DNA from 2 places in the Arthrobacter sp. TJ-240 genome. Region 1 is predicted to be linked to the other one. Evidence: riboswitches for the same ligand, from Rfam matches in the RefSeq annotation. Region 1 holds a riboswitch; the other holds the start of a gene.
What was found. Region 1 has a riboswitch for S-adenosylmethionine ahead of AC4D2C_RS10510 (ABC transporter substrate-binding protein). Riboswitches for the same ligand answer to the same signal wherever they lie in the genome.
Positions count from the first base shown of each region.

Region 2: linked by a shared signal. The riboswitch ahead of AC4D2C_RS03840 (PIN domain-containing protein) and the one ahead of AC4D2C_RS10510 (ABC transporter substrate-binding protein) in region 1 are both predicted to bind S-adenosylmethionine.

Region 1 is NZ_JBZCNG010000003.1:472,750-480,134, reverse strand. It holds gene AC4D2C_RS10515 (amino acid ABC transporter permease) at 1-327, opposite strand, end outside; gene AC4D2C_RS10510 (ABC transporter substrate-binding protein) at 338-1,255, opposite strand; SAM riboswitch class IV at 1,421-1,538, opposite strand; gene AC4D2C_RS10505 (aminodeoxychorismate lyase) at 1,646-2,524, opposite strand; gene yjfF (galactofuranose ABC transporter, permease protein YjfF) at 2,555-3,568, opposite strand; gene AC4D2C_RS10495 (ABC transporter permease) at 3,568-4,599, opposite strand; gene AC4D2C_RS10490 (sugar ABC transporter ATP-binding protein) at 4,596-6,119, opposite strand; gene AC4D2C_RS10485 (ABC transporter substrate-binding protein) at 6,221-7,207, opposite strand.
Region 2 is NZ_JBZCNG010000001.1:779,492-786,876, reverse strand. It holds gene metE (5-methyltetrahydropteroyltriglutamate--homocysteine S-methyltransferase) at 1-1,376, opposite strand, end outside; gene AC4D2C_RS03845 (methylenetetrahydrofolate reductase) at 1,430-2,341, opposite strand; SAM riboswitch class I at 2,444-2,550, opposite strand; gene AC4D2C_RS03840 (PIN domain-containing protein) at 2,658-3,101, opposite strand; SAM riboswitch class IV at 3,307-3,435, opposite strand; gene AC4D2C_RS03835 (universal stress protein) at 3,594-4,007, opposite strand; gene AC4D2C_RS03830 (tripartite tricarboxylate transporter permease) at 4,004-5,527, opposite strand; gene AC4D2C_RS03825 (tripartite tricarboxylate transporter TctB family protein) at 5,536-6,132, opposite strand; gene AC4D2C_RS03820 (Bug family tripartite tricarboxylate transporter substrate binding protein) at 6,135-7,148, opposite strand; gene AC4D2C_RS03815 (LysR family transcriptional regulator) at 7,286-7,385, shown strand, end outside.

The DNA of each region.
Region 1 (7,385 bases):
GAGGGCGAGGATGCCCAGGGGGTACGGACTGGTACTGCCCGTGATCTCCCGGAGGATCGGACCCAGTCCCAGACCGATGAGCAGGATGATCACGACGGCGGGGAGCCCGCGGAAGATGTCCGTGTAGATGCGCGCGATCCAGCGGAGCACCCGGTTGCGGGAGATCCCCATGATCGCGAGGATCATGCCGACGATCGTCCCGATGATCCCCGAGGCCAGCGCGAGCATGAGCGTGTTCGGCAGGCCGACGGTCAGGAGGTCCGGCAGGACGGCGGCCATCGCCTCCCAGTCGAAGAAGGTTTTTCCGAGTTGTTCCAGGGCGTCCATGCAGGGACCGCTACTTTACTTCCACGGCTTTGCTGCCGGGCTTCCAGTCGGTGGGCATCTCGCGGTCCGGGTACCACTCCTTGGTGAGCTCGGACCAGGTGCCGTCGGCGACGACGGCGTCGAGACCCGCGTTCAGGGCGTCGATGAGCGGCTGGTTCTCGCTGTTCACGGCGTACGCGGTGAAGTTCTCGGTGTTGATGATCGTCTCGGCGATCGTGGTGTCGTCGCCCTCCTTCACCTGGCCGGTGGCCTGCTGCGACGGTGCCACCCAGGCGTCCACCTGCCCGTTCTTCACGTTGGCGTAGACGGTGTTGTAGTCCGGGAAGCGCACGGGCTCGAGGCCCAGGGTGTTGGTGACGTAGTCGTCCTGGACGGTGCCCTGGACCACGCCGACGCGCGTGCTCTCGGACAGGGAGTCGAAGCCGGTGACGGAGGAGTCGGTCTTCGCGACGACGGCCATGTAGCCGAAGTCGTAGCCGTTGGTGAAGCCGACGTTCTCCCGGCGGGCCTCGGTCGTGGAGATCGAGGAGGAGCCGACGTCGTACTGCTTGTTCTGCACCTGCGCGAGGAGCGCGGAGAAGTCCGTGGACGCGAACTCCACCTCGAGGCCCAGCTTGTCGCCGATGGCGCGCAGCAGCTCGTTGTCGTAGCCGGTGAAGACACCGTCCTCCAGGAAGATGTTCGGCGGGGCGTCCGAGAGCGTGCCGACGCGCAGCGTGCCGTCGGTGATCAGGCCGAGGTCCGCCGGATCGATCTCCTCGACCGGGGTGGTGGTCTCGGTGGTGTACTTGTCCAGCGACTGCTGGTCGCTGCCGGCCAGGGCATCGGTGGTCTCGGTGGGTTCGCTGCTGCTGGAGCTGCCGCAGGAGACCGTCAGGGCGAGCAGGGGCACGGTCAGTGCCGTGAGGACCTTACGGGAGAGGTTCATGGTGTCCTTCGTGGTGGCGGGCCCGGGAACGGGCGCGCTGGGTGGGGTGCTGGGACGCCGGAGACCGGCGGGAGGACTGCTGGCTGCTGGGTTACACGCTCGCTGTTCTGGGCTGTGCGCGCTGTGGCGGTCGGACCGGGCCGAACACCGGGGAAGGACCGCACGACGCCGTACTTGCCGACCGGGGGACTGGACCCGGCGGCCGAATCTTCACCTGGAGCACCCCACTACGGGAGAGGGTTGCTGTCCAGCCGGCCAGGGCCGATGGCTGGAACTCTTGATTTGAGCAAAACGCTAGGGCAGCACGGAGCGTCCGGTCAAAACAGGATCGGGGATATTGCGCCCCTTGACGCGGAATCCCGGCAGTTCACGGGCAGAGTGTGGCCGACTTCACACGAACCGGTCCACGAGTGCGGTCAGTTCCCCGGTGAGGGCGGAGGAGGTGCGGATCTCCTGCCCGTCGAGCGAGAGGACAGGCACGAGGAGCCGGATGCTCGAGATGAGCCACACGGCATCGGCGTCGAGGAGGTGGTGCGGTTCGAGCGGCCCGTACCCGAGGTCCCACCCCTGCTCCTTCGCCGCGGCGAACAGCGCGGCCTGCGAGGTGCCGGCCAGGATGCCGCTCTCGAGCTGCGGCGTGACGAGCGTCTTCCGCCCGTCGCGCACGTAGGCGAGCAGCACGGTGGACGTGGGCCCCTCGAGGACCTTGCCGTCGGAGGAGGTGAAGATGACGTCGTCCGCGCCGGACGCCTTCGCGTGGCGGATCGCGGCCATGTTGACGGCGTAGGAGAGCGTCTTGGCGCCCATGAGCAGCCACGGTGCGCGCTGCGCCACGGTGCTGTCGTACCCGCGCTCGAGGAACAGGACCCTCACGCCCGCCTCGCGCTGCGCCAGCGTGGCCGCCGGGACGGGCGCCACCTGCACCCACGCCGTCGGCCGTCCCGCGCTCTCCACGCCGCGGGTGGCCACGAGCTTCACGACGGCGCTGCCCAGGTCCGGCTCGGCGCTCGCGAACTCGCCGAGGGCGGTCCGGATGGCACGGCTCCAGGCGTCCGCTTCCGGCACCACCAGGTCGAGGGCCGCGGCCGACGACGCGAGCCGCGCCAGGTGCGCCTGCTCCTTGCGGGGCGTCCCCTCGACGGCGAGCATGGATTCGAAGACGCCGTCGCCGCGGGTGGCGCCGAGATCGGTGATCATCAGCTGCGGCTGCGAGGCGTCCGCGATCCTGCCGTCGTCGTGGTCGGGGTCGAGGAACACGAGAACCGTCATGGGCCCCAGCCTAGCGGGGGGTCCGCGACGTCAGGTGAGTCCGACCTTCCGGGTGAACAGCTTCTGCAGCAGGATGAAGGCGAGGAGCAGGGCGCCGATCACGATGCGCGTCCACCAGGAGCTCAGCGTGCCCTCGTAGGAGATGAACGTCTGGACGATGCCGAGGACGAGCACTCCCGCGAGGGAGCCGAGCACGTACCCGTACCCGCCGGTCAGCAGCGTGCCGCCGACCACCACCGCGGCGATCGCGTCGAGCTCCAGCCCCGTGGCCGCCAGGCTGTACCCGGAGAGGCTGTAGAAGGAGAACAGGATCCCGGCGATCGCGGAGCACACGCCGCTGATCCCGTACACGAGCACCTTGGTGCGCGGGACGGCGAGGCCCATGAGCACCGCGGAGGACTCCCCGCCGCCGATCGCGTACACGGTGCGGCCGAAGCGCGTCTGGTGCAGCACGTAGAACGCGACGGCGACGACGAGCAGGGCGATCACGACGCCGGGAGAGACGAACAGCTTCCCCGCCAGTGGGATCCTCGCCTGGGCCATCGACGTGAAGAACGGGTCGGTCACGGTGATGGAGTCGACGCTGATGACGTAGCAGAGGCCGCGGGCCAGGAACAGCCCGGCGAGGGTCACGATGAACGGCTGGATCTCGAAGACCTGGATGACCAGGCCCATAGCGAGGCCGAAGCTCGCCCCCGTCAGGAGCACGAGGAGGATCACCGCGACCGGGTTCCAGCCGGCCTGCAGGAGTGCCGCGGCGATCATCATGGACAGTGCGACGACGGACCCGACCGACAGGTCGATGCCCCCGGTGAGGATCACGAACGTCATGCCGACGGCGAGCACGATCAGGAAGGTGTTGTCGATCAGGAGGTTCAGGAAGACCTGCCCGGACAGGAACCCGGGGTACATGGCGGCGCCGACGGCGAACATCGCGACGAACAGGCCCACGGTCGCCAGCGTGGGGGCGTACCGTGCCTTGCCCTGGAGGCGGCTGATCCGGGAGCGGTCGAGCGGTGCGGAGGTGCGGGTGAGGACGGACATCAGGCGGCCACCTCCACCCGGGGCTGCGCGGGGACAAGGGGCCTGCGTCGCCCGAAGAGGGTGCGGGCCCGGGGGGACTGCAGGAGGCAGACGGCGATCACCACGAGCGCCTTGAACACCAGGGTCGCCTCGGGCGGGATGCCCAGCGTGTAGACGGTGGTGGTCAGGGTCTGGATGATGAGCGCCCCGACGAGCGTCCCCACCAGGCTGTAGCGGCCACCGGCCAGCGACGTGCCGCCGATGACGACGGCGAGGATCGCGTCCATCTCGATGTAGAGGCCGGCGTTGTTGGAGTCCGCGGCGGTGACGTTCGAGCTGATCATGAGGCCCGCGACCGCCGCGCACAGTCCGCTGAAGATGTAGACGGTCCAGGTGATGGTGCGGGCATCGAGCCCGGCGAGCCGGCTGGCCACGGGGTTGATCCCCACGGCCTCGATGAGCGTGCCGAGGGCCGTGCGGCGCGTGAGCAGGCCGGCGGCGCCGAAGGCGGCCGCCGCGATGAGGATCGAGATGGGCAGGCCCAGGAAGAAGCCGGCGCCGATCGCCCGGTAGGAGTCGTTGGAGACGGAGATGATCTGCCCGTCGGTGACCAGCTGGGCGAGCCCCCGGCCGGCGGTCATGAGGACGAGCGTCGCGATGATGGGCTGGATCCCGATGACCGAGACCAGGAATCCGTTCCACGCCCCGAGGAGGAGCCCGGCGACGACGGCGATCGCCACCCCGGTGGCAGCGGTCTGCAGGGAGGTGGGATCGGGGGAGCTGTAGATGTACATGCAGGAGACGGCACCGGCGATGGCTGCGATCGCTCCCACGGAGAGGTCGATGCCGCGGGAGGCGATCACGAGTGTCATGCCGAGCGCGATCAGGATGGTCGGGGCCCCGTTGCGCAGGATGTCGATCAGGCTCCCGTACAGGTGGCCGTCCTGGACGCGGACCGAGAGGAAGTCCGCGCGGAAGAGCTGGTTGAGCAGGAGCAGCAGGACCAGCGCGAGGACGGGCCAGGTGAGGCGGTGCTTCAGCAGCGCGCTCATGGATTCGTTCCCGCGATGACCGTCATGACGTCTTCCATGGTGACTCCGTCGTTGGGGATGTCCGCCACCATCTGCCGGTCCTTGAGGATGGCGATGTGGTCGCTGAGGCGCAGCACTTCCTCGAGTTCGGCCGAGATGAAGATGACGGACATGCCGTCGGCTGCGAGGTTGCTGATGAGCTTCTGGATCTGCGTCTTGGCGCCGATGTCGATGCCCCGGGTCGGCTCGTCGAGGATGAGCAGCTTCGGGTCGGTGATGAGCCAGCGGGCGAGCAGCACCTTCTGCTGGTTGCCGCCGCTGAGGTCCCGGATGAGCGATTCCTTGTTGGACGGGCGGATGTCGAGGGCCCTGATGAACCGCTCGGCCAGCTCGTCCTGAGTGGCGCGCGGTACGCGTCGCCACCAGCCCTTGCCGGCCTGCATCGCGAGGATCAGGTTGTCGCGGACCGACAGGTCCCCGATGAGTCCCTCCTCCTTCCGGTTCTCCGAGGAGAAGGCGATGCCGCGGTCGATGGCGGATCGCGGCGTGCGCAGCGTCCGGGACGTGCCGCTGATGGTCAGCTGTCCCTGGTCCGCGCGATCGGCGCCGAAGAGCAGCCTCGCCGTCTCGGTGCGGCCCGACCCGAGCAGCCCGGCGAGGCCGAGGATCTCCCCTGCGTGGACGGTGACCGTGACGTCCCGCACCGAGCCCTTCCTGCCCAGGCCGTCCGCCTGCAGGAACGGCACCTGTTGCGTGCGGTCCGGGTGGCGCCGGCTCTCGGCCTCCTCGAGTTCGGTCAGGGCATCCAGTTCCTTGCCGATCATCTTGGAGATCAGGCCCATGCGCGGCAGGTCGCGGGTCGGGTACTCACCCACGAGCCGGCCGTTGCGGAGCACGGTCATGCGGTCGGAGACCTCGTAGACCTGTTCGAGGAAGTGGGAGACGAACAGGATCGCGACGCCCCGGTCCCGCAGCGTCCGGATGACGGTGAACAGCTGCTGGACCTCGTCCGCGTCGAGGCTGGAGGTGGGTTCGTCGAGGATGAGGACCCGGGCGTCCACCTGCATGGCCCGCGCGATGGCGACGAGCTGCTGGATGGCGATGGAGTGCGAGGACAGGATGGAGCGGGGATCGATGTGGCCCAGCTGCAGTTGCCCGAGGACCTCCTGCGCCCTCCGGCGGACGTTCCGCCAGTGGATGCCGCCGCGCCGGCGCGGTTCGCGGCCCAGCAGGATGTTCTCCTCGACCGAGAGGTTCGGGCACAGGTTCACCTCCTGGTACACCGTGCTGATCCCGGCCGCCTGCGCCTCCGCCGGGGTGCCGAAGCTCTGCTGTGCCCCCAGGACGGTGATGGTGCCGCCGTCGAGCGCATAGACGCCGGTGAGCGCCTTGATGAGCGTGGACTTCCCGGCGCCGTTCTCGCCGAGGAGGGCGTGGACCTCCCCCGGGAACAGCCGGAAGTCGACGCCGTCGAGCGCCTTCACGCCCGGGAAGGCGATGGAGATGCCCTGCATGTCCACCACGGGGACGGTCTCGCTCATACGGCTCTGCCCTCCTGTGCGGGGGATGCGGCGGGTCCTCCCGCCGCATCCCGCCTCCTGGTGACCCGGCCGTCCCCTGCAGGGACGGCCGGGTCCGGTTCCTAGTACTCGCGGCTCGCGAGGACTTCCTTGGCCTGCTCCGGCGTGAAGGTGGTCTCCTCGGTGACCACGCGGGCCGGGACCTCCTCACCCGCGACCACCTTGGCCGCCAGGTCCATCAACTGCTCGCCGAGGAGCGGGTTGCACTCGACGATGAAGTTGATCTTGCCGTCCGCGAGCGCCGTCATGCCGTCCTTCACGGCGTCGACCGTGATGATCTTGATGTCCTTGCCCGGCACCTTGCCCGCGGCCTCGATGGCCTCGATGGCACCGAGGCCCATGTCGTCGTTGTGGGCGTAGACCACGTCGATGTCCGGGGTGTTCTTCAGGAACGCCTCCATCACCTGCTTGCCGCCGCTGCGGGTGAAGTCACCGGTCTGCGATTCGACGATCGTGAGGTCCGGATCGGCGGCGATGGCGGCCTCGAAGCCTTCCTTCCGGTCGATGGCGGGGGCGGCTCCGGTGGTCCCCTGCAGTTCCACGATGTTCACCGGACCTTCGGTGGACGCCGAGTCCTCGACCAGCCACTCGCCGGCCTTCTTGCCCTCCTCCACGAAGTCCGAGCCGAGGAAGGTCCTGTACAGCGAGGTGTCGGTGGAATCGACGGCCCGGTCGGTGAGGATGACGGGGATCTCCGCGTCCTTGGCCTCCTTCAGCACGGTGTCCCAGCCCGACTCGACCACGGGGGAGAAGGCGATGACGTCCACCTGCTGCTGGATGTAGGACCGGATGGCCTTGATCTGGTTCTCCTGCTTCTGCTGCGCGTCGGAGAACTTCAGGTCCACGCCCGCCGCCTCCGCGGAGTCCTGGACGGACTTGGTGTTGGCGGTGCGCCAGCCGCTCTCCGCACCGACCTGGGCGAAGCCCATGGTGATCGTGTCGTCGCCGCCGCCACTGCCGCCACTGCCACCGGAGTCGGATCCGCCGCCGCAGGCCGTGAGGGCGAGGGTTGTGGCGGCAAGGGCCGCCACCAAGGATTTCCTGAACACTGCTGCCTCCTGGGAATCGGGACCACAGCAAGGGGGCAACTGCACCGTCGTTGCTGCAGGGGCGGGGAGCCCTGCGGCAATTGTGAACGGTAACAAATGGCGGGTCAAGGGCTCGGGGCCACAATCCGGTAGCGATCTACGGCGCGTCGGAGCCGGCCCGGCCACGGGCGCAGGCGCC
Region 2 (7,385 bases), on a different contig from region 1:
AAGGAACCGATGGTGGTGGTCGGCAGCAGGGGCAGCCCCAGCCTCTCCTGCTGCAGGTCGGCCCGGTGTGCGGCGGAGCCGCGGGTGAACGCCTCCTCGGTCAGTGCGGCAGTGCGCGTGCGCACGCGGTCCACGACGACGCCGTCGAACAGCGCGCGTTCGCGCAGCACCGCCTCCGACGCCTGGAGGTCGTCGGCCACCGCCGCCCGGCCCTCGGCGAGTCCGCGTGCCAGGACCACCACCTCGACGATCTTCTGGTCGGCGAAGGCGAGCCACGCCGGCAGGTGTTCCGGCAGGGCGGTCTCGGCCACCACGTCGTGCGGCACGTGCAGCAGCGAGGTGGACGTCGCCGTGCTGACCGCGTGCGCGGTCTCCGACTGCAGTTCCTCCAGGGTGGCCAGGGAGGAGCGCAGGTCGTTCCCCCAGACGTTCCGTCCGTCCACGACGCCGGCCACGAGGCGCGTGTCGACCAGCGCCTGCAGCGCCCCGACCGAGGGCCGCGCTCCCCGGACCAGGTCCGCGTGCACCGCGTCGACGCCCGCCGCGGCGAGCACGGCCAGCGCCTGGCCCGGCTCCGCCGGATCACCGGCGGTACCGTAACCCGTGGTCACCAGGAGAGCCGGGCGGTCCGTGGTACCCGCCAGCTGCCGGTACACCCGCTCCACCAGCCCGCCGGGTGCCGCCAGCTCGCCGCCGCGGTCGCCCACGAGGCCCGGCTCGTCCAGCTGTACCCACGCGGCTCCCGCCTCCGCCAGGGCCGCGAGGATTCCCCCGTAGGCCGCCACGGCGTCGTCGATCCGGGACAGGGGGTCGAACCCGGCGGGTGCCCCCTCCTCGGCCTTGGCGAGCAGCAGGTAGGTCACAGGGCCCACCAGCACCGGGCGCAATACGGCGCCGCGGTTCTTCTGCCGTCGGATGATGGACGTCAGGCGGTGCGCCACCGCGGTGAACGGGGTTCCCGGGCCGATCTCGGGCACGAGGTAGTGGTAGTTCGTGTCGAACCACTTGGTCAGCTCCAGCGGCGCGCGGTCGCCGTCGCCCCGGGCCAGCGTGAAGTAGGCGGCTGTGTCCACGGACCCGTCCTCACCGGCCAGGTCCGCGAACCGGGACGGCAGCGCGCCCAGGGCCGCCGTGGCGTCGAGGACCTGATCGTAGAGGGCGAAATCCGCAGGGATGGAGGAATCGGCCTCCTTCAGGCCCAGCTCGGCGAGCCGTGCAACCGAGCGGTCCTGCAACTGCTCGGCCGCACGGTGCAGCCCTGCCTCGTCCAGGCGGCCGGCCCAGTAGGCCTCCAGTGCCTTCTTCAGCTCCCGGTCCGGCCCGATGCGCGGGTAGCCCAGGATCGTGGCGGCGGGGAAGGTGTCGGCGGTACTCATGTGGTGCTCCTTCGAAGGTGGTGTCGGTTCTGGATCTGGTGGGTCCGGGCCGTTCAGCCCGGAACGGCGCCGGCGAGGCGAGCCGCCGGGAGGTCGAGCTGTTCGACGACGTCGAGGGACGCTCGGAAGTCGTTGAAGGTGTAGAGATGGAGGCCAGGCGCTCCTGCCTCGAAGGCCGCCCGGGCCAGCGCCGCCGCTGCCCGCACGCCGATCCGCCGGCATTCGGCATCACTCGAGGCCGTTTCCAGGCGGTGCAGCAGCTCGGCGTCGGGACGTACGCCGGTCATGATGGCCAGCCGCTCGAGCCGCCGGACACTGACGGTGGGCATCACGCCGGGAATGATCGGGATGGTGACGCCGGCCGTGCGGGCTGCGAGGACCAGGCGCACGTAGTCGGCGGGGTCGAAGTACACCTGCGTGATGGCGAAGTCGGCGCCGGAGCGTTGCTTCGAGATCAATACCTCGACATCGTGCAGGAATGACGGCGACTCGGGGTGCGTGGTCGGATAGGCCGCCACCCCCACCGCGAGACGGCCACCGGCGAGTGAAGCACCGTGCCTGGTCTCGACCTCCCGGATCAGTGCCACCAGGTCCCGGGCGAAGGGCAGCTCGCCGCAGAACACCCCCGGCTCCGTCGGCAGGTCCCCGCGCAGGGCCAGTATGCCCCTGACTCCCAGCCCGACGAACTGCCGCACCAGCAGGTCCAGGCTCTCCCGTGTCTCCCCCACGCAGCAGAGATGGGCTACCGGGCGGAGCCGGGTGCTGGTGATCAGGTGGTCGATGAGCTCGACCGATGCCCGTCGTCGTGCCGGTGTGCCGCTGTAGGTCACCGAGACGTAGTCGGGACGGGTGGCTCCGAGTTCGTCGATCGTCCGCAGGACGGTGTCGCCGGCCTCCGGGGTGGCCGGCGGGTACAGCTCGTAGGAGAGCGACGGCGGTACCGCTCCGTGTCCTGAAAATACCATTCGAGCTCCTCGGTAGGGCCGAGGGAGCGCACCAGCAGGATGCCGCGAACCAGTGGTACCGGGCGCGGGCACGCCGAGTCCTCACGTGGGTTCACTGATGTGTCTCCATCGGTTCTGGCATTAGCACCGTTTCCGCTGTCCCCGAGGGGACAGCCAAATGGTTGCTGCGGCGTCAACAAGCCAGATCTCTCGGCCGCTCTTGATGGTTGGTGGGATCACTCTAAGCAGCGCGCCGCGCCGGGCGGCAAACCTGGCGCAACATGGCGCTGCGTGACGTCATGCGACACAGCCTCTGTCACAAAGGTCCGTCGCGACGTCATGGAACGACGCCGTGGGGTTCCGGGGACCGCTCTGCCGCTGTCCAGGGATTGATGGCCGGAACCGCCAGCCTCCGGTACGGTTCGATGTTCCCCGATACGACAGCGAGGCCCTTGTGGAGGGCTGTCGCCGCGATCAGGGAATCGGCGAGGGCCACGTCGGCAAGACCGGCGAGCGGCCCCCACGCCACGGCGACGTCGACGTCGACGGACAGGATGTTGGTGCCGAACCGTTCCGTGAATTCGTGCAGCCAGGCTTCGAGGTCCGGGAAGTGCTCGTTCCGGCGGCCCAGCGAGTGCAGCTCGCCGATGGTCAGCGCGGAGACGAAGATGCGGAAGTGACGGCGCCGATGGAGGAACCCGGTGACGGCGGGATGGGGGCTCGGACCACGCAACTCCGCGATGACGTCGGTGTCCAGAAGGAGGCCGCTCGGCGATGCCATGCCTCAGTTACCCGTCGGCCGTCGGCCCGCTCTCCTGGCGGACTCCCCTTCTGATCGCGGCGTCAGGAGGAAGGCGACGAACGCCTCGCGCGGAGCCGTGAGCACTTCGTAGTCCTGGATGCTCAACGCGATCATCGGGATCTGTGCGGGGAACGCTTTGGCTGGGGGTGGTGTCATGGGCGGACGGCGCAGGGCCGCGTCCTTTCGCGAGCTCTTGCCCGCACCAGATACCCACCGAAGGGGCGAATGCGGGCCGCTTCGTCATCCGAACCACCCTATGAGCGCGGGGTTGGTATGCGGCCTAGTCGGAGCTTGACGGCCGCAGTTCTTGAAGCTGTTGGAAGTATAGACATAACACGCCTGAAAATCCTCAGCCCAGAGCCAGGGCGGTATCGGACGCCAGCCCGACTGGTGCGAACCGGGACCACCCTGCCGCGCTTCGGTTTACAGGGTGGCCCCGGAACACTGGTGTGGCAGTGAGGCCACAGATCTTCAGCTCGTGGTGCTGAACTCGTCGCCGGCTTTGACGGCCAGGACGGGCCGGTCGACCTGCAGCAGGATGCGCTGTGCATGGCTGCCGAGGATGAACTTGCCGACCTGGCTTCTCTTCCGCAGCCCGATGACGATGAGGGACGCGTCCACTTCCTGAGCGAGGCCGATGAACTCCTCGGTGAGGTCATCAGCGTGTCCCGGCTGCCGCACGACGGCGTCGACTCCAAGGTCCCGCGCCCGCTTCACGAGGTCGGCCACCTGCTCCTCCGGGACGAGGGACGCGTCGACTGGCGCACCTTTCCGCGGTGAGTTCAGGATGACCACATTGGTGTTGCGCAGTTGTGCCTCCTTGAGGCCGGCGTCAAGGGCCGCTTCCCCTTCGGGGGTCGGGACATATCCGATGAGGATGCTCATACCGTTTCCTTCTTGTTGGTGGTGGACGCCTGCCTCGCCGAGCGGTTCTTCAGCGCCTTCTGGATGACGGGAAGAAGGATGACGACGATGAACACGAAGAGAAGCACGGCTGTGATGGGGCGCCCGGCGAATTGTGTGGCGTCACCGCCGAAGAGCAGCAGGGACCTGCGCAGGCTCTCCTCGAGGAGGGCTCCGAGGACGAAGGCGAGCACGAGGGGACCGGGTTCGAAGCCGAACTTCTTCATCAGGTATCCGACGATGCCGAAGAAGATGACCAGCCAGATGTCGAAGATGCTGTTGTTGATGGTGTAGACACCGATCAGGGTGATGAGCACCGTCACCGGGGCGAGAATCGCAGGACGTACACGGAGGATCCGCACGAAGATGCCGACCAGGGGGATGCTCATGATCAGCAGCAGGATATTGCCGATGTACATGGAGTTCACGACGCCCCAGAACAGTTCCGGATCGTTCTGTACGAGCTGCGGTCCGGGTGTGACGCCCTGAATGAGGAGGGCGCCGAAGATGATGGCCATGGTCGCGTTCGCCGGGATGCCGAGCGTCAGCAGCGGGATGAACGACGAGGTCGCTGCCGCGTTGTTCGCGGTCTCGGGGCCGGCGACGCCTTCGATCGCTCCCCTGCCGAAGCGGGAGGGGTCTTTCGCGCGCTTCTTCTCCATGGCGTAGGCGGCCAGTGAGGAGAGGGTCGCGCCGCCTCCGGGGAGGATACCGAGGAAGAAGCCGAGGACGGATCCGCGGCCGATGGCGCCGGAGGACTGCTTGAGGTCCTTGCGCGAGGGCCAGACGTTGGCGACCTTGGCCGGCGCCTGGACCTTGTTGTGGCGTTCCTCGAGGTTGTAGAGGATCTCGCCGAGGCCGAAGATACCCATGGCGATGGGCACGAAGTCGAGCCCGTCGGCGAGGGAGAGACTGCCGAGCGTGAATCGGGACTCACCGGTGAAACCGTCCCGTCCGACGGTGGCGAGCAGGAGTCCGATGGCTGCTGCGATCAGGGATTTGAGGCGGCCGCCGTTACTGACGGTTGCTACGAGCAGGATGCCGAGCAGCGCCAGGGCGGTGTACTCGGGGGGCCCGAAATCCAGGGCGAAGCCGGCGACGAGCGGTGCCAGGAAGGTGAGGCCGATGATGGCGACGGTGCCACCGATGAAGGAGCCGATGGCAGCGACGCCGAGGGCGGTGCCTGCCTTGCCCTGTTTCGTGAGGGCGTATCCGTCGAAGACGGTGACCACCGAGGACGCTTCCCCCGGAAGCCGGAGCAGCACCGAGGTGATCGTGCCGCCGTATTGAGCCCCGTAGAAGATACCGGAGAGCATGATGATGGCGGTGACGGGTTCGATGCCGTAGGTCAGCGGCAACAGGATCGCGATGGTCGCTGCGGGGCCGAGACCGGGCAGGACGCCGATCAGCATACCGATGACGACGCCGAGCAGGCAGTACAGCAGGTTGGTCGGCTCGAGGACGACGCCGAAACCGTTCAGTACCGGTTCGAAAAATTCCATGGGATTCCCTAGAACAGATGCGGGATGGGCACGTTGAGGGCCAGGACGAAGAGCAGGTAGAACGCAACAGTGATCACGACGCTCAGCAGGATCGTCATCCGCCAGGACTCACGGCCCAGGAAACGGAGCCAGACCACATTGAGGATCAGGGCCGGGATCTCGAAGCCGATCCGCCCGATCAGCAGGGTGAAGACGATGAGGCTGGCCAGGCCTGCTGCGACCTGCAGGCTGGAACGGGAGAACTTCTCCGCATCCAGGACCTTCCGGCCGAACAGTGCGAGGGCTGTTCCCAGCACGATGAGCAGGACACTGATCATGAAGGGCCACAGACCGGGCTCCGGGTCGGCGGGAGAACCCAGCCCGAGTCCTAGCGACCCGATGGTGCCTGCGACTCCGATGGCGATGACGACGACCGCCGAGGCGATGTTCGCACCCGGGCCTGCGGCTGGCGGTTTCTCCGCTTCCCATTGCGCGGCGAGATCCTCCGGCGTGAGGTCGTCGACGACATCGTCGACGAGATCCGAGCGGTGCACGGTGTGCTGACGCTCGGGGTGGAGGGGGTGCGAACCGCCGGCTGCCCGGTGGTCCGCATCAGGGGCCGGCATGGTCACTCGCCGCCGAGGTCGATGTCGTACTTCTCCACAAGCTCCTTGTACTTCGCGGCGTTGGCCGTCCACTCCTCGGCGACCTGCTCACCGTCGATCTCGTGCGGGGTGAAGAGATTCTCCTCGTTGAAGGACTTGTACTCCTCGCTCTCGAAGGCGGCCGAGACTGCCTCGCGGAGCTTTTCCAGGGCAGGCTCGGGGGTGCCCTTGGGAGCGGCGATCGCACGGTACTGGGAGACGGGGACGTCGTAGCCGGCCTCGAGGGCGGTAGGGACATCGGGCAGGTACTGGTTGCGCTCTTCGGAGAAGGTGACGATCGGAGTCAGGGTACCGGCCTCGATCTGGGGCATCGCCTCGCCCAGTTGAATCGTGGCGAAGTCGACCTGATTGCCGAGGATGGCCGTCATGGCCGGGGAGCCGCCGTCGAACGGGACGTCGGTGCCCTCGACGCCGGCTTGCTTGAAGAGCAGAGCCTGGGCGAGCTGGCTTCCCGTGCCGACGCCTGTCGTCGCGAAATTGAAGGCCTTGTCCGCAGCGACGATGTCTTCGACCGTCTTGTACTCGGACTCGGCATTGGCGACGAGCACATAGTCGTCCTGCGAGATGCCGGAGATGACCTCGAGGTCGTCGAGGGTCACAGCCTCATCCTCGCTGACGGCCAGAGGCGTGATCGCAATCAGCGAGGCGTTGAGCAGAATGAGGGTCTGGCCGTCAGGGGTTGCGTTGGCTACCTCCTGGGTTGCCAAGGCGCCGTTGGCGCCGGGCTTGTTCACCACGGGGATGGGAGCACCAAGGGTTTCCGAGGCGTTCTCCGCGATGGCTCGTCCGATCAGATCGGTGCTGCCCCCGGGATCCTGGCCGATGGTCAGGGTTACCGGGCCGGAAGGGAACTCGCTGCCCTCGCCACCTCCGCCGGAGTTGGCGACGTTGCCGCCGCAGGCGGAGAGCGTCAGTGCCAGGACCGCTGCCACACCCATGGTCGACGCGGAGCGGCGGGCGAACTTCGAATGGAACATTGGAATCTCCTTTGATGGAGGCCCAGGGTCGACCGGCCTGTGATGGCAGTCACTCTGCGCCTGATATGGAAAGCTTAGAAATCCGCGTCATGCATGTCTAAGCCCAATAAAGTATGAGCTGATACCCTCTGGGCATCATGTATTCCCTGGATCAACTGCGTGGCTTTGTGGCAGTCGCTGAAGAACTGCACTTCGGCCGTGCCGCCGAGCGCCTGCGCATGACGCAGCCACCGCTCA